4 regions of the Hypnocyclicus thermotrophus genome follow, and region 2 is predicted to be linked to each of the others. Evidence: riboswitches for the same ligand, from Rfam matches in the RefSeq annotation. Region 2 holds a riboswitch; each other region holds the start of a gene.
The links. A riboswitch is a leader RNA that binds a small molecule or an ion and turns the genes downstream of it on or off. The one in region 2 is predicted to bind S-adenosylmethionine.
Positions count from the first base shown of each region.

Region 1: another riboswitch for S-adenosylmethionine. It lies ahead of metK (methionine adenosyltransferase); the one in region 2 lies ahead of EV215_RS01620 (methionine ABC transporter ATP-binding protein).
Region 3: another riboswitch for S-adenosylmethionine. It lies ahead of EV215_RS10085 (O-acetylhomoserine aminocarboxypropyltransferase/cysteine synthase family protein); the one in region 2 lies ahead of EV215_RS01620 (methionine ABC transporter ATP-binding protein).
Region 4: another riboswitch for S-adenosylmethionine. It lies ahead of metE (5-methyltetrahydropteroyltriglutamate--homocysteine S-methyltransferase); the one in region 2 lies ahead of EV215_RS01620 (methionine ABC transporter ATP-binding protein).

Region 1 covers NZ_SOBG01000002.1:159,710-164,039, reverse strand. Annotated here, with positions in the region: gene thrC (threonine synthase) at 1-1,112, shown strand, start outside; gene metK (methionine adenosyltransferase) at 1,174-2,382, opposite strand; SAM riboswitch class I at 2,454-2,547, opposite strand; gene EV215_RS02785 (hypothetical protein) at 2,623-3,192, opposite strand; gene EV215_RS02780 (MarR family winged helix-turn-helix transcriptional regulator) at 3,397-3,825, shown strand; gene trpE (anthranilate synthase component I) at 4,190-4,330, shown strand, end outside.
Region 2 covers NZ_SOBG01000001.1:345,509-349,838, forward strand. Annotated here, with positions in the region: gene EV215_RS01610 (MetQ/NlpA family ABC transporter substrate-binding protein) at 1-290, opposite strand, end outside; gene EV215_RS01615 (methionine ABC transporter permease) at 334-987, opposite strand; gene EV215_RS01620 (methionine ABC transporter ATP-binding protein) at 980-1,993, opposite strand; SAM riboswitch class I at 2,085-2,208, opposite strand; gene EV215_RS10475 (hypothetical protein) at 2,317-2,466, opposite strand; gene EV215_RS01625 (glycosyltransferase family 9 protein) at 2,476-3,369, opposite strand; gene EV215_RS01630 (DUF1858 domain-containing protein) at 3,839-4,330, opposite strand, start outside.
Region 3 covers NZ_SOBG01000011.1:25,817-30,146, forward strand. Annotated here, with positions in the region: gene EV215_RS10735 (manganese efflux pump) at 19-270, opposite strand; gene EV215_RS10705 (manganese efflux pump MntP) at 264-566, opposite strand; gene EV215_RS10080 (hypothetical protein) at 596-1,894, opposite strand; SAM riboswitch class I at 2,099-2,219, shown strand; gene EV215_RS10085 (O-acetylhomoserine aminocarboxypropyltransferase/cysteine synthase family protein) at 2,399-3,679, shown strand; gene EV215_RS10090 (SpoIIE family protein phosphatase) at 3,718-4,330, opposite strand, start outside.
Region 4 covers NZ_SOBG01000003.1:75,735-80,064, reverse strand. Annotated here, with positions in the region: gene EV215_RS03940 (GAF domain-containing protein) at 1-482, opposite strand, end outside; gene EV215_RS03935 (ribonuclease H family protein) at 783-1,241, shown strand; SAM riboswitch class I at 1,293-1,415, shown strand; cobalamin riboswitch at 1,466-1,643, shown strand; gene metE (5-methyltetrahydropteroyltriglutamate--homocysteine S-methyltransferase) at 1,748-4,012, shown strand; gene EV215_RS03925 (LacI family DNA-binding transcriptional regulator) at 4,035-4,330, opposite strand, start outside.

The DNA.
Region 1 (4,330 bases), on a different contig from region 2:
AAAATAATGAAAAAAAAGATATAGTTATCCTAACTGCAACAAGTGGTGATACAGGAAAAGCTGCTTTAGAAGGTTTTGCAAATAATGAAGGGATTAAAATAATTGTATTTTTCCCTACTGATGGTGTAAGCGAAGTACAAAAAGCTCAAATGGTTACTCAAACTGGAGATAATACATTTGTTGTAGCTATCAATGGAAATTTTGATGATGCTCAAAGTGGTGTAAAAGATATTTTTAATGACACTGAATTTAATAAAATTTTAAATGAAAACGGGTATGTTTTTTCTAGCGCTAATTCAATAAATATAGGTAGGTTAGTTCCCCAAATCATTTACTATTTTTACGGATATTTTAATTTAATAAAAAATAATAAAATAAAAACTGGAGATAAAATAAATGTAGTAGTTCCTACTGGAAATTTTGGTAATATATTAGCTTCATATTACGCTTTTAAAATGGGACTACCAGTAAATAAATTTATATGTGCAAGTAATATAAATAACGTTCTTACTGATTTTTTAAATACTGGAATATATGATATAAATAGAGAATTTAACACTACAATATCGCCTTCAATGGATATTCTAATCTCAAGTAATCTTGAAAGATTTATTGAATCATTAACAGATAAAAATGATAAACTTATTATTGAATTAATGAATTCTTTAAAAACCAATGGTAAATACGAATTACCAAATAATTTAAAAGAAAAATTAAATAAATTTTATGGTGGATTTGCTGATGATAAATCTACAAAATCTACAATTAAAAATGTATATGAAAAATATTCATATGTTATAGACACACATACTGCTGTTGCATATAAAGTATATGAAAATTATTTAGAAGAAACAAATGATACTGATACTAAAACTCTTATAGCTTCTACTGCTAGCCCTTTTAAATTTACTAGAGCAGTATTAGAATCTATCATTGATAAAAATCTTGATAATAAATCTGATTTTGAATTAATTGAAGAACTTTCTAAAATTACAAATTTAGAAATCCCAAAAGCTGTTTTCGAACTTAATAAAAAAGAAATTTTACATAAAACTGTAATTAATCCTAATAAAATGAAAGATACTATCGCAGATTTTTTAAAAATTAAATAACTAAAATTTAAACAATATAAAAGAGTGTATTTATAAAATATAAATACACTCTTTTTATTAATTATTTTAATTCTTCTACTATTTTTTTTAGTTCTTCTACTTTATTAGTTTTTTCCCATGGTAAATCTAAGTCTATTCTACCAAAATGTCCATAAGCTGCTACTTGTCTATATAAAGGTCTTCTTAAGTCTAAATCTTGAATTATTGCCCCTGGTCTTAAATCAAATACTTTTTTTACCGCTTTTACTATAGTATCATCTGCTACTTTTCCTGTTTCAAAAGTATTTACTGCTATTGAAGTAGGACTAGCTACTCCTATTGCATAAGATAACTGTATTTCACATTTATCAGCAAGTCCTGCAGCAACTATATTTTTAGCAACCCATCTTGCAGCATAAGCGGCACTTCTATCTACTTTCGTAGGGTCTTTTCCAGAAAATGCTCCTCCACCATGTCTTCCCATTCCACCATAAGTATCAACTATGATTTTTCTTCCTGTAAGACCAGCATCACCGTGAGGGCCTCCAATAACAAATCTTCCAGTTGGATTTATATAATATTTTGTATTTTCATCTAATAATTCTTCTGGAATTATTGAATTTATAACATATTTTTTCATATCATGTTCTATTTTATCATGTGTAATATCAGAATCATGTTGAGTTGATATTACTATTGCATCTATCCTAACTGGTTTTCCATCTACATATTCTACTGTTACTTGAGTTTTTCCATCTGGTCTTAAATAATCTAATGTATTGTTTTTTCTTACTTCTGATAATTTTCTAGCTAATTTATGTGCTAGTATAATAGGCATTGGCATCAATTCTTCTGTCTCATTAGTAGCAAAACCAAACATAATTCCTTGGTCTCCTGCACCAAGTAATTCTCTTTCATCCTCTTTTTTTGATTTGTTTTCTTTTATTTCTAAAGATTCATCTACTCCCATAGCTATATCTGCTGATTGTTCATGAATAGAATTTATCACTGCACAAGTTTCAAAATCAAATCCATATTTTGCTCTTGTATATCCTATTTCTTTTACTGTATTTCTTACAATTTTTTGAAAATCAACATAAGTTGCAGTCGTTATTTCACCTGCTATTACAACAAGTCCTGTTGTAAGCATAGTTTCACAAGCCACTCTAGCTTTTGGGTCTTCTTTTAAAATTGCATCAAGTATAGCATCTGAGATTTGGTCTGCCATTTTGTCTGGATGACCTTCAGTAACAGACTCAGAAGTGAAAAATACTCTTCCTTTTTCTATCATTTTTTTCTCCTTTTCTAAATATTTAGATAATAAAAAACCTCTTTCAGAAATGAAAGAGGTTACTCTACTCTCTATCATCTCTCGGAATTAGCACCACACTAAATAAGGTTACAGTAGGTTGCTGAAGTTTCATTGGGCCGGTCCCTCCACTTCTCTTGATAACTTGCTTTTTTGACTAAATTAGTATATATTAATTTTAATGTTTTGTCAATAAAAATTTATAAATATTAAACAAAAATTTTAGTATATTGCTACTAAATCTTCATCTGTATTAAATTCTTGTATTAAAAGGTTTTTATATTTTTCATTATCATATGTTAAAATAAACAATCTATCTATTTTTACTTCTTCTGTTTCATTTAAAAATTTTCTAATTCCTTTAAATACTTCTTTTGCCATTTCTTCATAAGTTTTTTCTTTTTTACCAAAAGATTCTCCTGCTCTAATTGATGACATGGATACTATTTTATATTCTTCTTCATTAGCTTTTACTAGTCCACTATATATAATTTCTGATAAAGGTTTTCTTAAATCATCAATCACAAAAATAATATTATTAAATGCTGTTTTCATTCCTTCATCTTTTTCAACTAAAACTACTTGCCCATCATCAAATAAAGAAGTTCCTGTTTTTTGTCTAATATGTCCTAATAATGCTTGATGATAATAATCACCTACATTTTTTCGAATAGCCATATCCACTTGTCCACACCAAATACCTTTAGAATCAACTGCTGTAATTAATGCATCACTTTCTACTGCACACACATCTTTATTTTCTATTGCTCTTATTAAAAGTTGTTTTTTCATAAATTATCCTCCCCTTTATTTAGTTTAATCAATTTAGTATAGCATATTTTTTTTAAAAATATATATTATTTTTTGTTTTTTTATTCATAAAGAATTTTTTTATTTATTGAGATTTATTTTAATTATAATGTATTTTTTAACTTTATTTTTAACTTTATTTTTGTTATAATTTAAATAGAAATTTTAAAAAGGTTGGTAATAAAAATGAATGATATTTTAAAAATTGAAAATCAATTTTGTTTTAGTGTATATAAATTGATGAAAAATATAAATACAATTTACAAACCCCTTTTAAATAAACTTGATCTTACTTATACTCAATATATTACTATGCTTGTATTATGGGAAAAAGATGGAATAAATGTAAATGAAATAGGAAAAATTCTTTCTCTTGATTCTGGAACTCTTACCCCTCTTTTAAAAAAGCTTGAAAAAAAAGAATACATAAAAAGAAATCGAAATAAATTTGATGAACGAAATCTAATAATCTCTCTTACTACAAAAGGAAGAAATTTAAAAAATAAAGCAAAAAATATTCCTACTAACTTGTTAAATAATTTTTCATTAGAAAAAAACGAAATTTTTGCTATAAAACAACAAATTGATATTCTTAATAAAATTTTAGAAAAATAATTTTAAAATTTCAAAAAAAACTTGATTTATGTTTTTTAGTATGATAACATTAATACAAATAATAAAAAAGGAGTGTTTTAGATATGGTTACTATATTTAAAAGCTGGTGGAAAAACGAATATCTTGAATCAACTAAATATATAATCTGTAGTATCATATCTAAGAACGATACTATCTATTAGATTATATCTTTTAGTAATTTTAAGATATAATTTTTATAGATAAATAATTTATACATAAAGACTGTTCTTAGAACGGTCTTTTTTTATTATATATCAATAATAAAAAACTAAGAGAACTATAAAAATATCAATTTAAAATAATAAAATCAATAATTTAAAATTTATAACTAAGGGGGAAAATTATGAAAGAGTTAAAAGTATTTAAAAAAAAAATATCTGGGGATATAGAAACACCCATTACTTTATATAAAAAATATATAAATAATGATATTGGAATATTACTTGAAAGTAGAGACTCTATAAAAGGAAGATATTCTTTTATT
Region 2 (4,330 bases):
TCTTTAGAAAATTTATTCATGTAAGGTATATGTTGGAAAAAATTTGCATCAATTTCTCCATCATTTAATGCTAAATTTGGTGTTACATAATCAGTAAATTCAACTATTTTTAATTTGATTCCCTCTTTTGCTAAATCTTTTTTAATAAATTCTAAAATTTCAGCATGAGGTATAGGAGTTGCTCCTACTTTTAATTCGTTTTCATTAACTTTCTTTTTAAAAAGTCCTGCAAATGTTGTTGTTGATAGTATTAATATTAATACTAAAATAAAAATATTTTGTTTTTTCATAATAAATTCCTCCTTATATATATTTATTTTATTAAAATTTTTATTATCTATTTTTTTTAATATAAAAAACTATTTTATCACCAATATATTGAATAATTTGAACTAAAATAATTATTACAATTACAGAAATTATCATTATATCCATTTTAAATCTTTGATATCCATATCGAATAGCTAAATCGCCTAAACCACCACCACCAATAGCACCTGCCATTGCAGAATATCCAAGCAAGTTAATAATTGTAATAGTAAGCCCATTTGCAATACTTGGCATAGCTTCTGGTATAAGTACTTTTATAATTATTTCAAATGGAGAAGCTCCAAGGGATAATGAAGCTTCTATAAGTCCTTTATCGACTTCTCTAAGAGCGCTTTCTATTATTCTAGCAACAAATGGAGCTGCAGATATGGAAAGTGGAACAATAGTAGCAGTAGAGCCTATTGTAGTTCCTACTATTATTCTTGATAATGGAAAGACTAATATCATTAAAATAATAAAAGGAAAAGAACGTAAAATATTTATAGTAGCATCTAAAATTCTATTTAATTTTGGCATAGATAAAATATTGTCTTTTTTAGTAATTAGTAATAATATACCTAAAGGTCCTCCTAAAATAGTTGAAAAAATTGTTGACCAAAATACCATATATAATGTCTCCCAGATTGAAGGGATTAATAATCTTAAAATATTATCCATTATAAAGCACCTCTATTTCTAAATTTTGATTTTTTAACCAATTAATAGCATTTTCTTGATTTTTTAAATCACCCTCAAATTCAACTATTAAATGACCTATATTAGTAGTTATAAGTTTATTTATACTTCCACCAATTAAATTTACGTCTATATCAAATTTTCTAACTAATTTTGAAATAATAGGTTTATCTACAATTTCTCCTGTGTAAATAATCTTTATAATTTTACAATTATTTTTCTTTAATAAATCTATCTCATCTTTTTCTTCTGGGATTAAATGTGCAACTAGTTCTTTAGTAATTTTACTTTTAGGATTTATAAAAATTTCTTCTGTTTTTCCTTTTTCAACAATTTCTCCATATTGTATAATAGCTGTTTTGTTACAGATATATCTAATTACTTCCATTTGATGTGTAATAAGTATTATAGTTAATCCTAATTTTTCTTGAATTTTTTTTAAGAGTTCGAGTATAGATTTTGTTGTTTTAGGATCAAGAGCACTAGTAGCTTCATCAGACAATAAAATTTCAGGATTATTAGCAAGTGCTCTAGCGATAGCAACTCTTTGTTTTTGACCGCCACTAAGCTGACTAGGATAAAAGTTTGCTTTATCAGATAATTCTACTAATTCAAGTAGTTCGCTTACTCTATTATTAATATCTTTTTTCTTCCATTTAGCTATCTCGAGAGCAAATGCCACATTATCTCTTACAGTTCTAGAAGATAATAAATTAAAATGTTGAAATATCATTCCTGTTTTTTTTCTAAAATTTCTAAGTTCTTTTTTTTTAAAATTAATAATATTTTTTCCATTAATAATAATATTTCCACTAGTAGGTTCTTCTAATCGATTTAACATTCTTATAAATGATGACTTTCCAGCACCACTCAATCCCATAATGCCAAAGATATCATTTTTTTCAATTGTTAAATTCAAATTTTTTACTGCGTGGATTTCTTTTCCATTAGAATGATAAATTTTATTTAGATTTTTTATTTGAATCAAAATAAAACCTCCTATTGTATATATATTTTTTTTAAATCATATAATAAAAAAAACTCTTTCGAATTTGAAAGAGTTTTAATCACAAAACAATCTCTCATCTTCGAATTATTTTGATTTAAAATCTTAAATCAATAATTCACGGAATTAGCACCACACCAAACAGGTAGGTTGCTGAAGTTTCTAAGGGCCGTTCCCTCCACTTCTCTTGATAAGAATTAATATTTAATTTTGACTAATTATACATGTTTTAGTTTTATTTGTCAATAGTTTTTATTTTCATTTTTTTAAATGAAAATTGTAAGTTTAGTTGCACACATTTTCCCCTATGCTAATTTAACTAATTTTTCTTCATAAACTTCATTTGAACTTTTAAATCCAAACATTTTTCTTGAATAATTATTCATCATAGACTCTTTTACCGGATAATAAAGTTTACTTACATTTTTTATCGTTGTAAATCCACTTATTTTCATACTTTAAACTTATCTATTTAGTATTTTTCTAGCTGATATTATAATATCCTCTTCTCTTATACTATCTATATTATCTCTATTACTACTCTCTAATAATATTGACTTATCAGTCTTATTAAACCATTCTCTTGGATTAGTATTTCCTGCAAACAAACTTATTCTTGGAGTATTATAAATATGAGCAAAATGACTTGGTCCACAATCATTAGATATCACAAGAGAAGTCTCTTGTAATAACATTCTAAGTTTGTCAAGTTTTTCTCCTATAACTAAGTTATACTTCTCTTTATAAGGCTTTAGTTCTTCTTGTTCTTTCAACATATCATTTCCTAATATAAAGTTTATTTCATAATCATTTTCAAATTCTCTTACAACTTTTAAATATTTTGACAAAGGATATTTTTTAAAGTCATTACTCCCACCTGGAATGATACTTATACTTTTCTTTCTTCTTACATTCTCTAAATAATATTCTTCTAGTTTTCCATCACAAAGCTTCAAATAGTTATGCGCGATATACTCTTTTTTATTAAAGATCTTTTTTTTCTTGTAAAAAATCGATAATGGATTTTTACGTTTATTTAAATACCCTGTAATATTTCTAAAAAACAAAGCCAATATAAAAGATATTCTTATCGACCTATATCTAAAATTATAAACTTCAGTTACATTATAATCTTTCTTTATTTTTTTTATAATTTTAAACAAATCCAAAAAACTTTTTTTTCTATATTCAAACGCCAAATCTATATAACCTAAGTTTTTTATTACAAAATAAGATTTCTTTGTTCCTACAGTTATTATTTTCTTATTTCCTTTTATTTCTTCAAAAAAAGGTATTTGAGTTATCTGATTACCCAAAAAAGGTTTATTAGGTAAAAGAACTAAAATTGCATTTTCCATTATTTTTTTCTTACCTCCTCCAAAATCTTAAGTTCTTTTTTAGCTTTCTGTAGTTATCTATATAAACAGAATAAATAAAAACAAATTTATAATATATACCATTTTATTCTATTAATTTTACAAAATTTCTTCTGTTATCTTTTAATATTTTTCCTTTTTCCAATAACAATTTAATTAATTTTGCTTTTTCAAATTGCAACTATATCAACCTCACATATCAAGATATCAAAAATTCAAATAAATCTTTAGACTTACCTTTATTCTTATATCTTCTTACTGTTGCTTTTACACTTATTTTATCATATTTAGCTCTTTATACAAATACTTTTAATAGATTTTTCTTGAATAATAATTTTTTTATAATTTAAAATTCATTTCAATTATTTTAGATTTTTATTAGATATAGAGTTTATTATTTTTTATATAATTAATTATACAGTGCTTTATATTTTTTTAATTATAGAATAATTTAATCCAATTTAAATATGCTTAAAAATTTTTCATCTATTGTATCATTTACTATTTTTTCTTTAACTAGTATGTTAAAATATTGTTTTACTTTATCTATAAGTTCCTCGCCATCAACATATTTAAAGTTAACTCTATCTAAAAATTCTTCAATTTTATCTGGAGATTGTCTCATTATATCAAAAGATAATTTAGCAGCCTCTTTTTTATTTTTGATAACCCAATTTATAGCTTCTTTTAGTTCTTCTAATAATACTTTTGTTAATTCAGGATGTTTTCTTACAAATTTCCCTTTTAATACTAATCCGGCATTAGGAAAACTTCCAAATCCATTATTTATATCATTCCATATTTTGTTATATGAAATTATAGAAAAGTTTTCTTTTCTATCTTTCATTGTTTTTATTGCATATGCAGCTTCAGGTTCTCTTAATACTACAGTATCTGCTTTCCCTGTTATAAAATCTAAATATATTTTTTCTGGTCTTCCAAA
Region 3 (4,330 bases), on a different contig from region 2:
TTTTTCTCACTTTTTATTTTATATAAAAAAAGTTTTTATGCCAAGAATTATAAGAACAAAAGCACCAAAAAATTCTGCCTTTGTGGTTAAAAATTTATTTGCTTTATTTCCAATATACACTCCACTAAAACAAATAATAAAAGTAATAAATCCTATGATAGCAACTGAAAATATAATATTTAAATGTTTTGTAAAAGCTAAAGAAAATCCAGCGGCTAGCGCATCTATGCTTGTAGCAATAGCAAGAAGAATAAGGTTATAGTTTAACATTTACCATTTCTTTCGCATTGTTCCTCTTTGTATGCTTCATGTAGCATTTTAAGACCTATTCCAATTAATAAAACAGATCCAATTATATTATTATAATTATGAACTAAATTATAAATACTTTTTCCTAAAAAAAATCCTAATAATGGCATGAATGCCTGAAAAATAGAAAAAGTAAGTGCTACAGTAAGTGCTTGGTTTATTTTTAATCTTTTAACAGCAACACCTTGAGATATAGATACTGCAAAAGCATCCATTGCTAATCCGATACTTAATAAAATCAATGTAAAAATAGTCATAAATTCTCTACCCCTTTATAAAATTTTTATTAATTTTTTTTATCTAAAATAAAGCTTAGCATATCATCTACATTTTGTTTATAGTACATATTACCACAATGACCACCATATGGATAAATAAAACTACGTCCTTTGAAAGTGTCTTTTAACCATTTAACTTCTTCAGGAAGTAAAATAGATTCATCTTCATTTATGGCAACATACATATTTTTTTTATTTTTTAAATAATCTGTAATACTCATCATATTGGCCATATCTATAAGTTTTTCTTTTGTTAAAGTAGGGTCATCTTTTTTTAAATTTTCAAGAACATATTCATTGAAATACTTTATATAACTCATATTATTAGCTTTTTTGTAATATTTAGTAATAGAATCAAATTTAGACAATTTAGTATCTTTAGGAACTATTTTTCCAAGATTATTTTTAATATCACTAATAAATGATATATTAGTTATAGAATTTCTAAAAGAAAGACCAATAAATATTTTAAATTTTTCTTCAGTAAGTCCAAGTCCTTCTAAGTTATAAGAGTTATCTTTGATTATATTTAAATCAAGATTTATATGATCATGTGGATAAATATTAAAAAATAAATTTTCTGTATTTGAAATAAAATTATTAACATCAGAAATTTTATTTGGGAAATATTTTTCAACTAAATCATCAAGAATGATAGATGAAGTATATAAGTTTACAGCAGGATTAATTATAAATATTTTTTTAAAATTAAAATAATGTTCTTTGTCATCAAGTTTTGACACAAAAGCAGCATGAGTTCCTCCTAAACTATAACTTACTAAATATATATCAGTATATTTAATTTGTTTTTTTATTATTTCATGAGCTTTTTTCATTACTTTGTATAAATCTTTTGAATCTTTTTCTATAATTCCAGTATATCCATAAGAAGATGAATTTATTAAAAATGATGGATGACTAGGGGATGTGAGAGAAACTACATGAAATCCATTATTATAAAAAACATCTCTTAAAAATTTTGTTTTTGGAGCATTATAGTAACCTCCTGTACCCGAAAAAATATATACAAGAGGGGCCTTTTTTTTCTGTTTTGCTAATGAAAAAATGTTTTTTTTAGCAAACCAAAATATTTCAGGGATATTATTTGTTTTATTTATTTGTAGTTTATATAATGAAACAACAGGTTTTTTTTTGATTTTATACTGCAATCTAGGAGGAGTTCCTATTGCGGTACTTGTAAATCTATTTTTAAATGGAAATTTATAATTTTCTTCATTATATATTTTTGTATTACAAAATGTTAAACTTATGTTTAATAAAAACAAAAGAAATATTAATTTTTTCATAGGTTTCTCTCCTTTATTACTTTGGCATTATTAATAGTTTAACATAAAAATTAAAAGAGGTAAACTATTTCTATATTTAAATTAAAAACTATTATTATTTTAAAGAAATAATAATTTTTAAAAAAAATTTTGACAAATTTAATAAAAAAACTTTACAAAACTACTTTTTTATTGTATACTTCTATTAAGTCAAAACTGAACAAAAACTCATCAAGAGAAGTGGAGGGAACGGCCCTTAGAAACTTCAGCAACCTACCTTATGGTGTGGTGCTAATTCCGTGAAATAATTGATTTAAAAATTTAAATCAAAATTCGAAGATGAGAGAGATAAAATTAAGATTTTAACTCTTCTCATTAGAGAAGAGTTTTTTTTATAAATATTATTTACTAAAAGAATAAACAAAAAATAAATAGAGAATAAAGATAAATAATTATGTAGATAATAAGTTTATAAAAATAATAATTTATAAAAAGTAAAATAAAAAAACTAAGGGGGAATTAAATATGAGTAAAAATTTAAAATTTGAAACATTACAATTACATGCAGGACAAAAACCAGATAGTGAAACTGGTTCTAGAGCAGTACCTATTTATCAAACAACATCTTATGTATTTAAAGACACAGATCATGCTGCAAATTTATTTGCTTTAAAAGAAGCTGGAAACATTTATACAAGAATAGGGAATCCAACAACAGCAGTACTTGAAGAAAGATTAGCAGCACTTGATGGTGGAGTAGGAGCTTTAGCGGTGGCTTCTGGTTCTGCAGCAATAACATATGCTTTACTTACAGTGGCAAAAGCTGGTGATGAAATTGTAGCGGCAAGAAATCTTTATGGTGGAACATTTAATTTACTTTCAAATACAATTAATGATTTTGGGATTACAACGAAATTTGTTGATCCTGATGATTTAGAAGGATTTAGAAATGCTATTACAGAAAAAACAAAAGCAATATATATAGAAACAATAGGAAATCCAAATTGTACTCTTGTTGATGTAGAAGCAGTTGCTAATATAGCACATGAAAATGGGTTACCATTAATAATAGATAATACTTTTGCGACACCATATCTTTTTAAACCGCTAGAGCATGGAGCAGACATTGTAGTTTATTCAGCTACAAAATTTTTAGGGGGGCATGGTACAAGTATTGGTGGAATAATTGTAGATGGTGGAAAATTTGATTGGGCAAAAAGTGGAAGATTTGATAATTTTACAACGCCAGATCCAGGGTATCATGGATTAAAATATTCAGATTTAGGGGCACCTGCATTTATATTAAAAGCCAGAGTAAAACTCCTTAGAGATACAGGAGCAGCAATTAGTCCATTTAATGCATTTTTAATATTACAAGGGATAGAAACACTTAGTCTTAGATTAGAAAGACATATAAAAAATGCTAGAAAAATAGTAGAATATTTAAATAATCATGAGTTAGTAAAATGGGTAAGTTATCCTGAATTAGATGAAAATGAAAATAAAGCTTTAGCAGGAAAATATTTTCCTAAAGGTGTAGGTTCGATATTTACATTTGGAATAAAAGGTGGCGTAGAGGCAGGTAAAAAGTTCATTGATAGTGTAGAATTATTTTCACACTTAGCAAACGTTGCAGATGCAAAATCATTAATTATTCATCCAGCAAGTACTACTCATGGACAACTTTCAGAAGAAAAATTAAAAGAAGTAGGGATAAAACCTGAAACTATTAGATTGTCGATAGGATTAGAAAATGTAGATGATTTAATAGCGGATTTAGAACAAGCTTTTAATAAAATTAAATAAAAAAAGAGGCTCTTATTATAAGAGCTTCTTTTTTATAATTATTTAAATTTTATTCCTATCAGAGTAATATCATCTCGTTGAGTTTCTTTACCTTTCCATTTCTTTAAATTTTCAATAATAATTTTTTTTTGTTCATCTAATGGTTTGTGAGCTATTTGATCTAAATCATTTATTAATCGTTTTTTTGAATAACCAAAATTTTTTGGACCACCATTTTGGTCAGTATATCCATCAGTAGATAGATAGATTATTGTATCTGAAGTTGCATCAAATTTATATTCTGTATAATCGTAATGATCTTTTGATTTTATATATCCAATACTTTGGCGATCACCTTTAAATGTTTTAATAACTCCATTTTTTGATAAATACATTGAAAGCTTTGTTCCTACAAAGATAGATTTTTTACTAACTGAATTATATTTTATAAGAGAAATATCAAGTCCATCATCTGATATTTTTTGACTATTTTTATTGAAATATGTCTTTATTCTATGATTTAATCCATTTAATATTTCAGAAGGTGATATCTCTTTTGTAATTAATTCATTTAAAAATGAACTTGTAGCCATTGTCATAAAAGCACCAGGGACACCATGCCCAGTACAATCAATAACAGCGAAATAAATAATTTCTTCTATTTTTTTTCCA
Region 4 (4,330 bases), on a different contig from region 2:
TTATCAAATGTATCACGTAATTTATCATAATTCTCTTCTAAAATTTCAATTTTTTTTGTTAAAGTATTTATTTTGTCTGTATGATCATCTTTTACTTTACCAATAAAAATACCTGTAATATAAAACATTAACAAAAATTTATAATGAGAAAAATCATTAAAGAAAATAATAATATCTTTGTCTAATAAATAATAACTAAAAATAAAAAATCCACTTGCAATAGTACTTGAGATTAATGTTAGATAATTTCCATATCGAATAGCAATTAATGCAATAATTATTATATAGGGATGAATATTTAAATTAATAAATGTTTCTTTAAATGGTGAAAAATAAAAGTAATAAGTAAAAATACCTCCAAAAAGAATAATTGATTCAACTATAAGGAATATAATTTTTTTTATAATATTATTTTTTTCAGAATTAATTTCTATATTTTTGTATTTGATATTACCAATTGAAATTGATTTTATTTTTTTCATTTAAAACTTTTTGAGTGTTTTTGTCATAAGAAAAAATAAACATTGAACTAATAAATAGATTATTTATATTTTTGTCATTTATTTTTAAATTGTTTAAAATGATATTTTTAAGATGGAAAAATTTTTTTTCATATAAGATGTCTCCTTAAGCTATAGGTTATTATATTAATATACTAAAGTCTTTTAATTATTATATTTGATAAAATAGTATAAATCAAGTATAATATTATATTATAAACTAGTATAATATTATATTATAAACTGTTGATATTAAGAAAATATTAAAAAAGGAGATTTATTTTGGAAGAAATTATAATATATACAGATGGAGCATGTGCAAATAATCAAGAAAAAGAAAATACTGGTGGTTATGGTGCTGTATTGATGTATAAAGGTAAAATAAAAGAAATATTTGGTGGATATAAAAATACTACAAATAATAGAATGGAATTAATGGCGGTAATAGAAGCATTAAAACAATTAAAAAGAAAAGATATTCCAATAAAAGTATATTCAGATAGTAGTTATGTGGTAAACGGAATAAACATATGGATACATGATTGGATAAAAAAAGGAAAAATTAAAAAAAATTATGATTTATGGATGAAATTATATAATTTAAAAAAAGGTTTTAAAAAAATAGAATTTTTTCATGTAAAAGGACATAACGGAGATAGATATAATGAGATAGCAGATAGATTAGCTGTAAAAGGGAGTCAAATGTATGATTTGTTAGTTGATGAAAAAAATCTTGACTAATTTCACAAAAAGTTGTATTATTTTTATAATATAATTTTAAAATTTAATAAATTCTTATCAAGAGAAGCGGAGGGAACGGCCCTTAGATGCTTCAGCAACCTACCATTTAAGGTGTGGTGCTAATTCCGGGAATTATTGATTAAAAGTTTAAATCAAAAAATTCGAAGATGAGAGGTAGTTTATTTAGTAAAACTCTTTCATACTCGAAAGAGTTTTTTTATTAAAAATTATATATAAAAATAGGTGTACTTGTGCATAACAAGGAAGTTGGTGAGAATCCAGCACAGCCCCCGCTACTGTATTGTGGACGAAACCTTAAAAAAGTCACTGGAAGAGATTCTGGGAAGACAAGGGAGTAGGATGAAGCTAAGTCAGGAGACTTACCTATTTTAAAATTCTTCGGAGGGAAGGTGATATAATGAGGTTATTTTATGACGGTTCCTATTAATAACACTAAGATTTAAAGTTGTAATTTCAATGAAATAAAAATTAATAGGAGGAAAATTATGTATAAAACATCAGTGATAGGATTTCCTAGAATTGGAGAAAATAGAGAATTAAAAAAAATAGTAGAAAATTTTTTAAAAAAAGAAATAACAAAAAACGAATTATTAAAAGAAAGTAGTAATATCAGAAAAAAACATCTAAATATTTTAAAAGAAAATAGTATAGATTATATAACTATTAATGATTTTTCATTATATGATAATTTTTTAGATACGATATGTCTTTTAGGTGCGATACCCAAAAGATATAACGAATTAGAATTAGATGAATTAGATACTTATTTTGCAATGGCTAAAGGATATCAAAAAAATGATAAAGATGTAAAAGCACTTGCGATGAAAAAATGGTTTAATACAAATTATCACTATTTAGTACCAGAATTAGATAAAAATATTAGCTTTAATTTAAATCTAAAAAAAATATTAAGTGAATATAAAGAAGCAAAAGATTTAGAAATTACTCCTAAAATTTCTATAATTGGTCCTTATACTTTTTTAAAATTATCTAATATAAAAGAGGGAGATTTGGAAGATTATATTAATGATATCAAAGAAATTTATATAGAACTTATTCAAAATTTAAATAAACTTGATATTAGTTATATTCAGATTGAAGAACCAATTTTAGTAACAGACTTAAATAATAAAGATATTATTAATTTTGAAAATATATATAAGGAAATATTGAATGTAAAAGAGAAAAAAATATTACTTCAAACATATTTTGGTGATATTAGAGATATTTATGAAAATATCATTAAATTAGATTTTGATGCGATTGGTCTTGATCTAATTGATGGAGAATATAATTTTGAGCTTATAGAAAAATATGGAATAAATAATAAAGAGATATTTGCAGGGATTGTAAATGGGAAAAATATTTTTATAAATGATTATAAAAAAAGTATAGAAATTATAGATAGATTAGGAATAGAAAATTTAGTTTTATCGTCTTCTTGTTCTTTACTTCATTTACCATTTACAATAAAAAATGAAACTAGTTTAGATGAAAAATATAAAATTCTTTTATCATTTGCTGTAGAAAAATTAATAGAACTTAGAGAGCTAAAAAATATATTAGAATTTGAAGATTTTGAAAATCATAATAAATACAATGAAAATCAAAAAAAAATAAAATCAAAACAAAATTTAACAGAATTTTTAAATAATGAAGTAAAAGAAAAAGTTAAAAATTTAAAAGAAGAGGATTTTTATAGAAAAGAAAAATTTGATGAAAGAATAAAATTACAAAAAAAATATTTAAATTTACCAAAACTACCAACAACAACAATTGGTTCTTTTCCACAAACGTTGGAAGTTAGAAAAATAAGAAACAAATACAGAAAAAATGAGATAACAAAAAATAAATATAATGAATTTATTTATTCTAAAATAGAAGAAGTAATAAAATTACAAGAAAACTTAGAAATTGATGTGTTAGTACATGGTGAATTTGAAAGAACTGATATGGTAGAATATTTTGGTGAAAATTTTGAAGGTTTTTTAATAACTAAAAATGGTTGGGTACAATCATACGGTACTAGATGTGTAAAACCACCAGTAATATTTGGAGATATATCTAGAAAAGATAGTTTTACAGTGGAATATATAAAATATGCTCAAGAATTAACAAATAAGTATGTAAAAGGGATGCTTACAGGTCCGATAACGATTATAAATTGGTCATTTGTAAGAGAAGATTTATCAATTAGAGATATCGCTTATCAAATTGCTTTGGCGCTTCAAGATGAAGTTCTTGATCTTGAAAAATCTGGTATTAAAGTGATACAAATAGATGAAGCTGCACTTAGAGAAAAATTACCATTAAGAAAAGAAAATTGGAAAGAATATTTAGATATTGCAATAAAAGCTTTTCGGCTCACAAATAGTAAAGTAAAAGCAGATACTCAAATACATACACATATGTGTTATAGTGAATTTAAAGATATAATTAATGAGATAAAAGAATTAGATGCAGATGTTATTACAATTGAAGCAGCTAAATCAGATCTTTCCATGATAGATATATTGAATGAAAATAATTATGATAAAGAAGTAGGGCCTGGTGTTTATGATATACATTCACCAAGAATACCAAGCGTAGAAGAGTTTGAAACTGTTATAAATGAATTAACTAAGAAAATAGAAATAGAAAAATTATGGATTAATCCAGATTGTGGTCTTAAAACTCGAGGTAATAAAGAAACAATAGAAAGTTTAAGAAATATGGTAGTAGCAACAAAAAATATACGTAAAAATTTATAAAAAATCTTATTTTAAAAGCCCCTTATTTTGGGGGCTTTATTGTTTTTCTATTGATATAATTTGATTTTATTTTTTCTTGTTTAATTTTTGATTTATCATCTAAATAGATAAAGGTTATTAAAGAATTAACGGCTTTTATAGCTAGTTCACCTATTGGTCTTGAAATAGTAGACAAACCACCAAGTAATATTTCAGCAAAAGAATGATTATCAAAACCTATAATGGAAATATCTTGTGGAATATTAAAATTTTTTTCTTTAAAATATTCAATAGCTTTTACAGCCATTAAATCATTAGCAATAAAAATAGCTGTTGGCA